3 regions of the Paenibacillus apii genome follow, and region 3 is predicted to be linked to each of the others. Evidence: riboswitches for the same ligand, from Rfam matches in the RefSeq annotation. Region 3 holds a riboswitch; each other region holds the start of a gene.
The links. Region 3 has a riboswitch for cyclic di-AMP ahead of G5B47_RS17375 (KamA family radical SAM protein). Riboswitches for the same ligand answer to the same signal wherever they lie in the genome.
Positions count from the first base shown of each region.

Region 1: it holds a riboswitch for cyclic di-AMP, as region 3 does, so the genes downstream of both, G5B47_RS00625 (APC family permease) here and G5B47_RS17375 (KamA family radical SAM protein) in region 3, are expected to answer to the same signal.
Region 2: it holds a riboswitch for cyclic di-AMP, as region 3 does, so the genes downstream of both, G5B47_RS24565 (C40 family peptidase) here and G5B47_RS17375 (KamA family radical SAM protein) in region 3, are expected to answer to the same signal.

Region 1 is NZ_JAAKGU010000001.1:117,389-122,131, reverse strand. Features, by position in the region: gene G5B47_RS00635 (DsbA family protein) at 176-928, shown strand; gene G5B47_RS00630 (disulfide oxidoreductase) at 925-1,392, shown strand; cyclic di-AMP (ydaO/yuaA leader) riboswitch at 1,574-1,729, shown strand; gene G5B47_RS00625 (APC family permease) at 1,854-3,671, shown strand; gene G5B47_RS00620 (ABC transporter ATP-binding protein) at 3,842-4,639, shown strand.
Region 2 is NZ_JAAKGU010000019.1:15,335-20,077, reverse strand. Features, by position in the region: gene G5B47_RS24580 (M1 family metallopeptidase) at 1-512, shown strand, start outside; gene G5B47_RS24575 (hypothetical protein) at 524-1,354, shown strand; cyclic di-AMP (ydaO/yuaA leader) riboswitch at 1,574-1,715, shown strand; gene G5B47_RS24570 (C40 family peptidase) at 1,736-2,203, shown strand; cyclic di-AMP (ydaO/yuaA leader) riboswitch at 2,545-2,688, shown strand; gene G5B47_RS24565 (C40 family peptidase) at 2,694-3,185, shown strand; gene G5B47_RS24560 (GNAT family N-acetyltransferase) at 3,447-3,947, shown strand; gene G5B47_RS24555 (c-type cytochrome) at 4,051-4,407, shown strand; gene G5B47_RS24550 (4a-hydroxytetrahydrobiopterin dehydratase) at 4,500-4,743, opposite strand, start outside.
Region 3 is NZ_JAAKGU010000008.1:167,568-172,310, reverse strand. Features, by position in the region: gene G5B47_RS17385 (sensor histidine kinase) at 1-900, shown strand, start outside; gene G5B47_RS17380 (SHOCT domain-containing protein) at 916-1,134, shown strand; partial or broken gene G5B47_RS26205 (IS3 family transposase) at 1,298-1,418, opposite strand; gene G5B47_RS17375 (KamA family radical SAM protein) at 1,635-2,750, opposite strand; cyclic di-AMP (ydaO/yuaA leader) riboswitch at 2,877-3,018, opposite strand; gene G5B47_RS25380 (mannitol dehydrogenase family protein) at 3,099-3,695, shown strand; ZMP/ZTP riboswitch at 3,780-3,859, shown strand; gene G5B47_RS17365 (phosphoribosylaminoimidazolecarboxamide formyltransferase) at 3,919-4,743, shown strand, end outside.

The DNA.
Region 1 (4,743 bases), on a different contig from region 3:
AGGGCGCCCCTAAAGCAAGCAGCTTTAGAGGCGTTCTTTTTTTGCAAGTGGAATGAAAGCGTTTAAGAGGGAAGGCGCCCCGTTTGCCAAAGCCGGTTCAATGATTATATAATTTTTCTGCTAATAACCATTATTCCCTTACTCCGGTCCGGCAGGACAGAAAGGAACTTTAATCTTGAGCAAATCGAAACAAAGCACCCGGGCCTCCTCGGCCTCGATTCAGGAAAGACGCAAGGCCCAGCTGCAAAGGCAAAAGAAAAAGACGTTCATCCTATTAACGGTTGGGATACTGCTCGTAGTGGTTCTTTTTGCCGCGATGTTTGTACTGGCTTCGAAAAATACGGGCAGCCCCGGGAGTCCATCGAGTCCGGTATCCTTTCCGTACGATAAGCTCCCAAGGCTTGGGGCGGCGGATGCGCCAGTCAAACTGGTGGAATTTGGAGATTTTAAATGTCCGGCCTGCGCCCGGTTCTCCGGTGAAGTCAAGCCGCAGCTTGTAGAGGATTACATCGACAAAGGCGAAGCCGCCCTATATTTTGTCAATATGTCCTTCATCGGGCCCGATTCCGAGACCGCTTCATTGGCGGCGCTGTCGGTATACCATCAGAACAGCGAAGAGTTCTGGAAATATTACGATGCCCTGTACGCCAATCAGGGGGACGAGAATACCGAGTGGGCGACGGAGGAGTTCCTGGTGGAGCTTGCGCAAAAAGAAAAGATTGACATCGATTACAATCTGCTGCGCAAGGATATTGAGGAGCGGACCTATGCCAATGAGCTGGCAAGCGATAACGCGATTGCGGAGAGCAGCCATGTTACAAGCACACCCTCGCTGTTTATTAATGGTATAAAGACCAGTGAGCCTTTCAATCTTGAAGCGATCGTCAAAGAGATTGAGACGGCGTCCAAGGCGGTTGAGACAGAATGAAAGCATTCTCCGGCTTCTTGAGTCGGCATGGTCTCTACCTAGCTTGGTTTGTATCCCTGGTTGCCACAGCCGGCAGCCTCTATTTAAGCGAGGTGTTGAAATATGAGCCATGCAAGCTCTGCTGGTTCCAGCGGATTTTCATGTACCCTCAGGTGCTTCTTCTCGGCATAGCGACTTACCGGAATGATAAGAAGATTATTTCTTATATCCTTCCGCTGTGTACCATTGGTGGCAGCATATCGCTGTATCATTACGCGGAACAGAAAATTCCGGCGCTAGGCAAAGTTCTTCCTTGTACAGTCGGTGTTCCATGTACGAAAGATTACCTGAATTTTTTCGGATTTGTGACAATTCCGCTGCTTGCGCTGACGGCTTTTATTCTTATAGTCCTGCTGCTGTGGAACGTCAGAGAGCGTGAGGAGGAAGCGGAAACGGAAGAGGTGGAGGACGGAACCCATGCATAGCGCGCAATTTTTTTCTTTAATGGACATAAAAACCCGTGCTGCAGGGATAATACAAGATAATGAGCGACATGAATATCTCCTGAAGGAAATTTGCGTGAATTGGTCCGTTTTTCATTTCTTTTTCATCATTTTCACTGTTTACGGCTATAGGATTATAGACTAATATTAGACCTTGTGAGAAGTTGAATATGCGCTGAATTTTCCAGATGGAAAAACGGGGGAACCAACTTGACCGCCTATGCGGCCAACGGGGTGAATCGGTACCGAACCTTCGGTCCGTAGGGCTTCCACAGCCCGAATCCGCCAGCTAACCTCGTAAGCAACAGTGGGATAATGATCATGCATAAGCATGCGGTCATTTCCGTATGCTTATTTTTGTGCCCTTATTTATGAAAATCCACCACTGAAAACGGCGCGCGGTACTACCGTTTCAACTCACAAAAGAGAGGACCTGTATCCAAATGGTAAGCAGAGTAAAACGACTATTGATCGGTCGTCCCAGAAAATCAACCGAACTCGACCAGGAAAAGTTAACCAAAGTGAAGGCACTAGCCGTTCTGTCGTCGGACGCTCTTTCGTCGGTCGCCTACGGAACGGAACAGATTTTGATTGTGCTGATAGCAGCCGGTTTTACAGCTATCTGGTATTCATTGCCGATTGCACTTGCGGTATTGGGACTACTGGCAATTCTGATTTTATCCTACCGGCAGACGATTTTCTCTTATCCCCAAGGCGGGGGAGCCTACATCGTAGCCAAGGATAATCTCGGCGTTTCCACGGGACTGCTTGCAGGCGGTTCCCTGCTTGTGGATTACATCCTGACGGTTGCTGTTAGCGCCTCGGCTGGTACGGATGCGATCACTTCGGCATTTCCGAATTTGCACGACCATACGGTGGCCATCGCTGTCACGGTAATCATTATTTTAACCATTATTAATCTTCGCGGCGTAACCGAGTCGGCATCTTTCATTGCCATACCGGTATATCTGTTCGTCTTGTCCATCGTAGTTCTGATCGTCTCCGGGCTGATCAAATATGCCTATAGCGGCGGCCATGCTGCGGTGCCCGAAATCGGCACTGCGGTATCCAATGTCAGCCTGTTCCTGCTACTGAAGGCATTCAGCTCCGGCTGTTCGGCCCTGACCGGTGTTGAAGCGGTGTCCAACGCCATTCCGAACTTTAAGGCGCCCGCGGAAAAAAATGCCGCCAAAACCCTCGCCATGATGGGGGGGATCCTTGGATTCATGTTCACCGGCATTACGCTGCTGGCTTACTGGTATGGCATTACTCCGAACATCAAGGAAACGGTGGTTTCGCAAATTGCCGAATCGACCTTCGGACGGGGCGTCCTGTATTATTTCATTCAAGCGATCACTGCGGTGATCCTGTTCCTGGCGGCCAACACGGCCTACTCGGCCTTCCCGCTGCTGTCGTTCATGCTGGCCAAAGACAAATACCTGCCGCATGCCTTTATGGTTCGCGGCGACCGCCTTGGTTTCTCTAACGGCATTATTTTCCTCGGGGTGGCTTCCGCGCTTCTCGTGGCCGCGTTCCATGGTGAAACCGATAATCTGATCCCGCTGTATGCCGTCGGTGTATTTATTCCGTTCACGTTGTCCCAGCTTGGGATGATGATCCGCTGGAAGAAGCTGAAGCCGGCGGGCTGGAAGGCGAAATTTGCCGTCAATACGGTCGGCATGCTGACCACCTTGACCATTACGCTGATTTTTGTGATCACCAAATTCTCGAACGTATGGGTGGCCTTCATCTTCTTGCCAATCGTTATGTTGATTTTCTTCCGTATTCATCGTCACTATCAGAACACCGCAGACGAGCTCCGGATTCAGTTGGATAAGGATAAGCCGTGTATTAAAGGCAGCACGATTGTAATTCCGGTATCGGCCGTAACGCGTGCGGTGCTGAATTCGATCAGCTATGCCAAATCCCTGACCGACAATGTGGTGGCTGTCTATGTTGGCTTCGACGAAGAAGAAATCCGCAAGATGGAGGCAAAGTGGGAGGAATGGGATCCCGGCGTTCGGCTGATCGTGCTTCGTTCCCGGTACCGCAGCGTCATGCGTCCGCTGGTTAAATTTATTGATACGGTGGAATGGAAGAATGCCGCGACCGATCATATTACGATTCTGATTCCGCAGTTTATTACGAAGCACTGGTGGCAGGCGATACTGCATAACCAGACGAGCGTATTTATCCGGACCTATCTCATGAACCACAAGGATATTGTCGTTGCAACGGTTCCTTACCACTTGAATAAATAACCGGGCGATCTGCCCGCTAGCGGAAAGCTGCTGCCGGAGAATGTCTCTGGCGACAGCTTTTTTTTTGTATGTAATAAGTACAAGCAGTGCGCTGCCATTACTATGCTTGACACGCATAATGATAATCATTATCATTTGAGTTGACAAGATTAAGGGGTGAATGGTTAACGATGGAACGTTTGCATGCGAATCAATTAAATATCGGCTACGCGGAATCGATAATTGTCAAGGATCTCAATCTGTCGGTGCCGACCGGGAAAATTACGGCTCTGGTAGGAGCCAACGGTTCGGGAAAATCGACGATCCTGAAGACGATGGCCCGGCTGATGAAGCCGACAAGCGGCACTGTGCTGCTGGACGGTAAGTCAATTCATACCCAATCGACGAAGGAAGTTGCCCGGCAGCTCGCGATTTTGCCGCAAAATCCGACCGCTCCAGACGGCTTGACCGTTTCCGAGCTGGTGAGCTACGGACGTTATCCGCATCAGAAGGGCTTCGGCTCACTTAACGCGGAAGACCGGAGAATCATTTCCTCAGCCCTTGAAGTTACCGGGATGGACGCTTTCAGTGACCGGCCGATTGAGCGTCTGTCCGGCGGACAGCGGCAGCGCGCGTGGATTGCCATGGCGTTGGCCCAGCAGACGGATATTTTATTTCTGGACGAACCGACAACCTTTCTGGATATGGCGCATCAACTTGAGGTGCTTCAGCTTCTACAGGTGCTGAATGAGCGGGAGGGCCGGACAATTATCATGGTCGTACATGATTTGAACCACGCTTCCCGTTTTGGGCATCATATGGTGGCGATCAAATCGGGCACGGTAATCAGCGAAGGCGCTCCGGCGGACGTGATGACTCCGGATGTCCTGCGCGAAGTGTTTGGGATCGAGGCGGACATTGTCGAAGATCCGCGATCGGGATTGCCGCTCTGTCTTCCTTACAGTCTGGCAGACCAAAAAGTTGTTTAATGGAACGCACTTCTTTTGCCGAAACTTATACCCGGATAACTGGCTCCTGTCATTGACAAGGGAGCCTGTTCGTTGTTAAAGTGGGGATTGCCAAAGATATGTAT
Region 2 (4,743 bases), on a different contig from region 3:
TCGGCGCCAAGGCAATGGATACGATTATGTCCTCTTATGCCCGAAAATATCGTTTCCAGCACCCGGGTACCGCCGACTTCCAAAAAATCGTGGAGAAGGTGACTAAAAAATCGTGGCAGGATTACTTCGACCGTTACGTGTATGGCGGCGGCGCACCCGATTTCACCGTGGAAGACATCACCGTAGGCAAAAGCAAAAAAGGCGGCTACGAGTCGCTGACGACCGTCGCCAATAAGGGCAGCCTGTACACCGGCGTGAGCATAAAATTCACTTTTGCTAACGGCAGCACGCTGCACAAGATCTGGGACGGCGAGGGAGGAAAGGCCTCGTTCCGGCTCTCCTCCGCGGCTCCCCTCGTTTCAGCCGAGGTGGACCCGGGTCACGAAGTCCTGCTGGAGAACAAGCATATCAACAACTTCAGAAAAGCGGCTCTCCCCGCCGCCGCCGTATCCCGCTGGACGCTAAGCCTGACAAACGCAATCGAAACTGTGCTCGGCATTTTCGTCTGGTGAGGTGAAATGAAATGAGATCTTATATAACCCGCGGCTGGGGCAGCGTCAAGGAACAGCTGTATATTCTGATTCTGCTGTTTATCTACCGGCTGCTCTGGGGGTATTTTCTGTACCGCTTCGTAAGGTCCGCCGTCGTTCCCGCGCTTCTGCGGTACCCTTCCGAGAATGCCGGCGGCAGCGCGATAGGCAGGCTGCTGTATTATATCGACGCCCAATTCAGCCTGACTTCCGAGCCCGACGTGCGGCGCTGGCTGTGGACGCTGCTTGTTCTGGCGGGCGTGCGCCTGCTGGCGACGCCGTTCATACGAGCCGGACTCCTGCATGAGCTGCATCAGGAGAGCAGGGGCGAGCGCGGGCTGTTCTTTTTTCCCGGCATGAAAAAATACGGTCTGCCCGTCCTGCTCTTCAGCGCCGCTGAATGGGCCTTGTCCCTTCTTCCCCTATACTGGCTTCTCCCCGAGGGGCGCAGACTCATCCTGTCCTCCTACTGGGAGCCGGGGCTGCTCCTGAAGCTGCTGCCGTTCATTCTCGGATGGCTGCTCTACGTGTTTATCATTCGCCAGATTCTGCTGTATATGCAGTTCGGTTATACCGCTGGCGCCGGGCTATTCGCTTCCCTGCTGACGGCCCTGCGATGCTTCCTCCCCGCCGCGGCGCTGCGGATTCTGTTCAGACTCGCGGGACTGTTGATCTTCCTTATATGCGCGGTAACGGGGATCCTCTGCCCCGGACTGCTCGCTTTTCTCATCAGGCAGCTTGCGCCTCTCCCTTCCACCCTATTCGCTTTGTGGGGGCTGGCGGCGCAGTATCATCTATGGCGCGGCAAAACGAAGGTTTCCTAAATTTATATACCGAAGCAAGCAAAAAGAGTTCAAATTCCGTGACAGGAATCCGAACTCTTTTTTATTTTGATATTTTCCAACATTTCGTCCTCTGAAATAAATTTGCCAAACCGCAAATCCTCTGCTACAATGAGCCTTGTGCTAAGGTAACAAGTTTGTAATCATTTTAAACTATTTTGTTATTTTGTCGTATGATGATAAATCAAGTCGATTGTTCTGGTGCATAACTAGCCAAATTCCCGGGCACCGGGGAGCGGGGGAACCATTTTTTTGGGTGAATTGATCTTGTAACCAAAGAGGTCATAGGGAACCTTCAAACCGAATCCTTAAGCTAACCACGCAGGCATTGGAAGGAGAACATAAGCTTTGAAAGGTCAACATATCAAGAAAAAACTCGCAGCCGCTGCGCTGGGCCTTGTGATGGCTTTCACCTTGGGTACAGGAAGCGCTTTCGCAGATTCGAAAATGGACACGGTCATTGCAAAAACTTTGGGAACCTCATATAAAACCGGTGGAATGAGCACAGCCGGTTTCGATTGCTCCGGATTTACCAAATATGTATTCACCAAATTAGGACTTAACATTCCTCGTACATCCAAAGCGCAATTCAAAGTGGGAACCTCCGTATCGCGCAGCAAACTGCGATCGGGAGATCTTGTCTTCTTCAATACGCTCGGCAGCGGCGTTTCCCATGTCGGCATTTATGTCGGCAATGGCAAATTCGCGAACTCCTCTTCTTCGCGCGGCGTAACCATCAGCTCGCTTAACCAGTCCTACTGGGCCAACCGTTATGTCGGCGCCAAGCGTGTCATGAACACCAAAGCCTACCAGGCGGTGGCTTACGATTGATTATCCTGCCCGGAATATGATCCAGATCATCCGTTCCGGGTTCTTCCCTTTTTCCTGTATATAGTTTAGCTACACTTCATTCGGCGGCTTGAAACAGATTTTGCAAAAATCGGCGCTGAAAAATTTTTTTTAGCATAAAAACGCGATTTTTATCCAGGGATTTCAAGCGAATTCTGAAATGTAAGCGCTATAAAATCGAATTCTGCTATGTTAAAAGTGATTGCCAAGCAACAAAAGGTTTGTTACAATAAGCGCTATAAGTTTATAGTAACATTTTTGTAATGAATATTAACGTTTTGACGATAAATTTGTCATGATTTATAGGACATAATCCGAACACTATATCGTATGTGCCGAGTTCCCTAACCATTAGGGAAGCGGGGGAACCATCTTTGGGTGAATTGACCTCCTGTCCAATAGAGGGGTCATAGGGGACCTTCTACCGAATCCTTAAGCTAACCTCGCAGGCATTTGGAAGGAGTCAATCTTTTTGAAGAAGAAGTTGGCAGCAGCATTCCTCAGCTTTTCCATCGTTCTCACACTCGGAGCAGGCAGCGCCTTTGCGGATTCCAAAATGGATAAAGTGATTGACGACGCCATTGGAACCAAGTATGTATCCGGCGGCACGAGCACAAGCGGGTTCGATTGCTCCGGATTTACCATGTATGTATTCAATAAGATAGGCATTGATCTGCCGCATCAGTCGGGCTCCCAATTCAGAATGGGAGATGCGGTATCCCGCAGTGAACTGAGAGCAGGCGATCTTGTATTCTTTAACACCACGGGTAAAGGCGTTTCCCATGTCGGCATTTACGTCGGCTCCGGTAAATTCGCCCATGCTTCGTCTTCGAAGGGCGTTACCATTACTTCCCTGAACGACAGCTATTATGTCAATCGTTTTGTTGGCGCCAAACGGGTTATGGCCTCCAGTGCCTATCAATCCGCAGCCGTTGATTCCGTAGACAATGATGATGTGCAGTAAGAGTGACCGCAGAACCCCTGCCTGGCTCAGCCCCGGCGAGGGTTTTTGTTTTTTTATAAGAACTATTAAAGTTGTTACTTGTATAATACCCCCTCCTGGATTCGTCAAACACGCCATTTCCCCCCGGCCATAACTCCTGAAATCACCTGCGCTCCCATGCTCTCTTTCCGGGCTGCAAAGTTTTTGCGTCGAAATCGCCTTTTTTTGTATATAATTTAATATATAGGTTTCCCTTACCGGGGAGAGGAGGTCGCTGAACGAATGATTAGCTCCAACGTCATCTTCCATGTCGGGCCCATGACATCTGCGCATGCCAGAGACATCTGCGGTTGGCATTACAAGGCGCCCTACAATATTTACGGCTGGCTGTCCTGGGATCAAATGGAGGCACTCGGCATTGAGTTCGGGGACCCGCGGATTCGGAGGGAGCAGTATGTCTCGGTCTTGAACGAAGAGAACGAACTTTGCGGCTTCGCCCAGCTCTTTCCAATGGAAGGCACGGTGCGTCTTGGCATCGGCATGCGTCCCGATTTGTGCGGGCAAGGCCTCGGCCATTTGTTTGTCGGAGCGATTGTGAAGGAGGCGCTGAAGCGCTATCCCAGCCGGGAGATCGATCTTGAAGTTCTGACCTGGAATCAAAGAGCCATCCGGGCCTACCGCAAAAGCGGCTTTACGATCACCGACACTTACGAACGCCGGACGCCAAGCGGTGAAAAACCTTTTTACTGCATGGTCTATGATAAGTCCTTCCTTGAAAGCTAAGCCCCGCCGCCCATCGTTCAATTTTTTGACACAAACCCTATGATAACGCTTTACCATCCGTTATAATTAGAGGAGCAGCTTACACAGGGGAGGACGATTGGGGATGCAAAAGTGGATCATGAGCGGATTATTTTTCGCTGCCTGCGCCTTCGCGGTTATCCTGATGTTCACTCTGCCCGGAAAAGAGCAGGTCTCCGAGCAGAACAATGAGGCCATGCCAAGCGTTACAGCCGATCCCGCCAAAGCCGAAGCGACCGTAAAAGCCAACTGCATCACCTGCCATGGCGATCAGCTTCAGGGCGGAGTCGGACCGAATCTGCAGAAGATAGGCGGCGAGAAAACGGCCGAGCAGATTTACAGCATCGTGACCAAAGGACGGGGACAAATGCCATCCTTTAAGGATAAGCTGGCCCCCGAGGAGATTGCCCACGTCGCCATGTGGCTGTCCGAGCAAAAATAAGCGCCGAAACAACAATACGCCGCTGCGCGGAAGGCTTCATGCTTCCCGGCACAGGGGCGTATTTTTCATAACATTCTTCTCTTGTCGTCTATTTAACGGGTCTTCTCGAACGCCTCATTAAACTCATGGGCTTCACGCACGTCAAGCGCGGTAATGCCGCCCTCCTCGTTTGTCGTAAGCCGCAGAATGACCGTTTTATAATCGATTGTGATATGCGGATGATGGTCGAACGCCTCCGAGATGGCAGCCACCTCGTCCACGAATGCAATGCCCTTCATAAAATCGTTGAACATGTATTTGCGTACGATGGCCCCGCTGTCCAGCTTCCAGCCTTCC
Region 3 (4,743 bases):
TTTAATACGCTGTTATGGGCAGCATTGGTTCTCGTCATGGTCGGGACGTATCTGTTTAGCCGATATATCGCCAAAAGTATTAGCCAGCCTCTTTTAGAGATCAAAGATATCGCTTTAAGAATGAAGGAGGGAGATCTCACCTCCCGAGTTGAAGGTTCAAATCAAAATACGGAGATCTATGAGGTGGGGCGAGCTCTTAATCATTTGGCCGAAGGACTGGAAAAACAAGATCAGTTAAGGAGAACACTGACCGCTGATGTGGCACATGAGCTGCGCACGCCCTTAACGACGATACAAAGCCATTTGGAAGCCTTTCAGGATGGCATCTGGGAACCTTCGCCGGATAAGCTTCAAGTGTGCCATGACCAAGTACTGCGCCTGGTCCAACTCATAAGTGATTTGGAAAATCTGGCTGCTGTAGAGAATCCTATGGTTCAGCTGAAGGCGGAGATCGTATCTCTTAATGAAGTTGTACATGAGTCGTTAAATACAGTATCCAGTCAGTATAGGCAGAAAGGACTTTCTGCTGACCTGATAAGTAAAAGTGATGTGTGGATCACCGGGGACCGCTCCCGGCTGGTTCAGGTATTCGTGAATCTAATAAGCAATGCATATAAATACACGAGCTCAGGAAGTATTCATATTGAAGTATCAAAGGAAAAAGCAGAAGGCGTCGTCATCGTATCCGATCCCGGGATGGGAATCACTGAAGAGGAACTTCCATATATCTTTGAACGTTTTTACCGCGGGGAGAAATCAAGAAACCGGAAGACAGGCGGAGCGGGAATAGGACTTGCCGTTGTAAAAGCGATTGTAGATGCTCATTCCGGATCTATACATGTGGAAAGTGAGATTAATAAGGGGACAACCGTTCGTGTTCGGCTTCCCATAATTCGATGAAGGGATGAGGCAAAAATGATGATGGGTTATGGTTTTGGGTTCGGAATGTTTGGATTAATCATCAATTTTCTTTTGATCTTGGGTGTAATTTATTTGGTGATAAGATGGGTAAGGGGAGAAGGAAATTCACGTTACAATAGCAACACTCCAGAAAGAATCTTGGACGAGCGATTTGCAAGAGGGGAAATCACAGAAGAAGAATATTTTCGGATGAAGAGTATTTTGCGGGATTAAAAAAAGGAATTGGACTTACGCTGAGATTTAATTAAGACCTTTCACTGAGTTCAAGGGACTGACCCCCGTTTTTGAAACAGGGATCAAATGACCTTGAAAGATTAAGCAGCCAATCGCCGGAAATCCACTGGTAACTGGTATTCATTGTACAGGTTAACCCTTAGAGATAGAACGCTTTAGACTTTAGCGTGGAATGAAAAGACTCTATGGGGGTATTATCAACGGCGTTCCCTTCTGGAGATGCTAATGGTAATGCCCTTCTCCTTTACAGCCGCCGAACATTCCTTTTGTTTCTGCTCTGGATTTATTTCCTCGCCATTTTCAAAAGTCCATATTCACGATGTTTTCTCATTTAAAATCTCACACAATCACGATCAGTAATTACTAAAAAGGTTGTAGTCCTTTAGTAACTTCATCATTCTTCCGCTTGCTGATTTAACTTTTTTTAAACCAAAACCCTGAACCATTTGTTTAATAAACCGGTATTACAACTAAAAAAATTAGTGAAAAATCATTTCATTGGATTTCAATATCTCTTTACTTCCTGGAAGGTCATCGAACCATTCGGCTTCTTTCGGACAATCGAGGATCATAAACTTCCCGTACTCATTAAATTTGGATTGGTGATATTTAAGATAAGCTTTCCCATCCTGTATTGCCAGTATTTCAATCTTTCCGGAGGAGTGGCTCATGGAAAGCCGAACTCTTTTTCCAAGTCCGGAAGTCCGTGCTTTAGCCTGTTCAACAATGTTGTAAACTTGCTCAAGAGAGAGGGTGAAGTCCCGGTTTCCGGCAACCGGCCGGTTCACAAAGAAATAATAGGGGGTCACACCAGCCCAGGAAAGGCGGTCGAGAAGTTCGCCCAGAACTGCTGGATCGTCGTTGATACCCTTCAGTATCGGGGTTTGATTGACGACGATGGCGCCGGCATCATGAAGAGCTTTAAAGCCTTTTTTAGCTTCGGGAGTAATCTCATGGGGGTGATTAATATGAGCCATGATATAAATGCGTTTGTCTTCTGTGGAATAGCGGCGAATCAGATCCAGCAGTTCCCCATCACCGTAAATACGCATGGGATTGAAAGCGGGCATTTTGGAGCCCAGGCGTATAATTTTGACATGCTCGATGCTTCTAAGACGTTCGATGATGCATGCCAGTCTTGAGGTAGAGAGGATAAGACTGTCCCCGCCTGTCAGCAGGACGTTATTAATTTCTGGATGACCAGAGATGTAATCAAAAGCTGCGGACAGGTTGACCACAGCCTCGTTGACGTCATTTCGGAAGAGACGCTTCCGGAAGCAATAGCGGCAGTAAGCTCCGCATACTTCCGAGACGAGTAGAAGAGCGGTTGTCGTGTATTTGTGCTGACACCCCGGCGCCACATAATTGGCCTCTTCGTCTGAGGAATCCCAACGCCCGTACTCATGCAGCTCGCCTTTACTCGGAATGACGAGTTTCCGAAGAGGGTCATTAGGATCCTCCCAGTCGATCAGGGAGAGGTAGTAGTCATTCACCCGAAAGGCGAACGTGTCAGCAATTTGCCGAAGTTCTTCTTTTTCGACATCGGATAACATATCAACTTTGTTCAGATCCATTATGTACTTCACCTTTTTCACCTCAAACACTCCTTCGATTCAGGGATTTGCTTGAGGGGGAGCCATTGCGGCACAATCCTTCCATAGTCAGACAAGAGGATGAAAAAAGAGACCCTTGGTAAGGGTCTCTAATTATTCAAGCAGAAAATTAGACCCATCCACTGCTGACGAGGTTAGCTGACGGACTCGGGTAAGATGGTACCCTACATTCCCAAAGGGAATGATTCGCCCCAAAAGACTGGTTCCCCCGCTTTTCAACACATGGTTGAAAACTAAGCGTGGGTAAAGTATAACCCTGGCCCCTCGAAAAAGTCAAAACTTTCCTTGGTAACAGTCTTAATCTCCTCGATTTCAATCCGGGATAGCTTTATGGTGGATAACGTATCGGCGATTCATTTGGATCATACCGGGGAAGTGGCGGAGGCGGTTGCCGGTGCGGAGATTGTCACAACTGCTGTAGGTCTTTCGGCACTTAAAGATATCGCGGGACCCATTGCCCAGGGGATTGAACTTCGGCTGCAAAAAGAAGGAGGCCAGGGGAAGCCTCTGCATGCCATTGCCTGTAAGAATGGAAAAGGAAACGGCCAGCATCTAAAGAATTCGGTGTACCGCCATCTGACTCCGTCTTTTCAAGAACTTGCCGATCGGCGGATCGCATTTCCCAATGTGATGATGGATCGTATTGTCCCTGTCAAAAAAAACAAAGACCCGTTGGAAGTCCTCGTCGAACCCTATAAGACCATGATTCGCTTAAAGAAGTATACGCAGGCCAATCCACTAATCGATTTAGAATATAAAGATAGTGTTTCTGAGCAACCAGGGGAAAGGGGGAATAGACCAAGGATGCCAAAAGCGGCAGGTACCGAGCCGAAGCCTGAGCTGGTTGATTTATTGATTCGAATGGAACAGTATATTGAGCATCAGAATCAGCACTGGTTGAGAAACGAATTTGAGAAGTTTAAGTGACCAAGAGTTTGAAAAGCGCCACATCGAGAAATGGCAAACCGAGCTTGCTTTTTTAGGAATATCTGGATATAGTTAAAGTGAAATTTTGGTGTGTGCAACTGGCGTAAACGTGGTGAACCACGAGGAAGCACACAGAATAACAGCCGTTCGCCTGGGCAAAGTATTTGGACTTAAGTTCAAATACTTTTTTATTTTGCGAAAATCTGAAAGGGGATTAATTTAGATGGAGATTGCTCTACGGTATGGCATGAACCCGCATCAAAATAAGGCGAAAATATACTCTAAAGGAACATTGCCCATAAAGATATTAAATGGTGATGCAAGTTACATAAACATTTTAGATGCATTAAATGCTTTTCAGCTTGTTCGGGAACTTAGGCGATGTATCGGTCAACCGTCAGCAGCCTCGTTTAAGCATGTAAGTCCGGCTGGTGCAGCTGTTTATTCCCCGTTAAGTGAGTCACTTGTCAAATCTTATTTCGTAGAAGGTCTGGAACTGTCTCCTTTGGCTACTGCGTATGCAAGAGCCAGAGGGGCGGACCGAATGTCTTCGTTTGGTGACTGTGCAGCTTTTAGCGATCGGGTCGATGTGACCGTAGCGAATTTACTCAAAAAAGAGGTCTCCGATATCATTGTTGCGCCAGGATACGATGAGGATGCATTGACACTTCTCAAAAAGAAAAAGAACGGAAAATATCTCATCATAGAGATCAATTCGGACTACATACCTGATCTGATCGAAACAAGATCTGTGTTCGGTATCACGATGGAGCAAGAACGAAATGATATAGAGATTTCAGAGGAACTCTTTAAGAACATTGTAACAACACAACAAATAATTCCCGATAACGCCAAGAGAGATCTTCTCGTTGCTCTGATTACCCTCAAATATACTCAGTCCAACTCCGTTTGTTTTGCGTTGGATGGCCAGACAATTGGAATTGGCGCAGGGCAGCAATCACGAATTCATTGTACACGACTTGCAGCGGGAAAAGCGGACAATTGGTGGCTAAGGCTGCATCCGATTGTACACCAAATGGATTTCTGT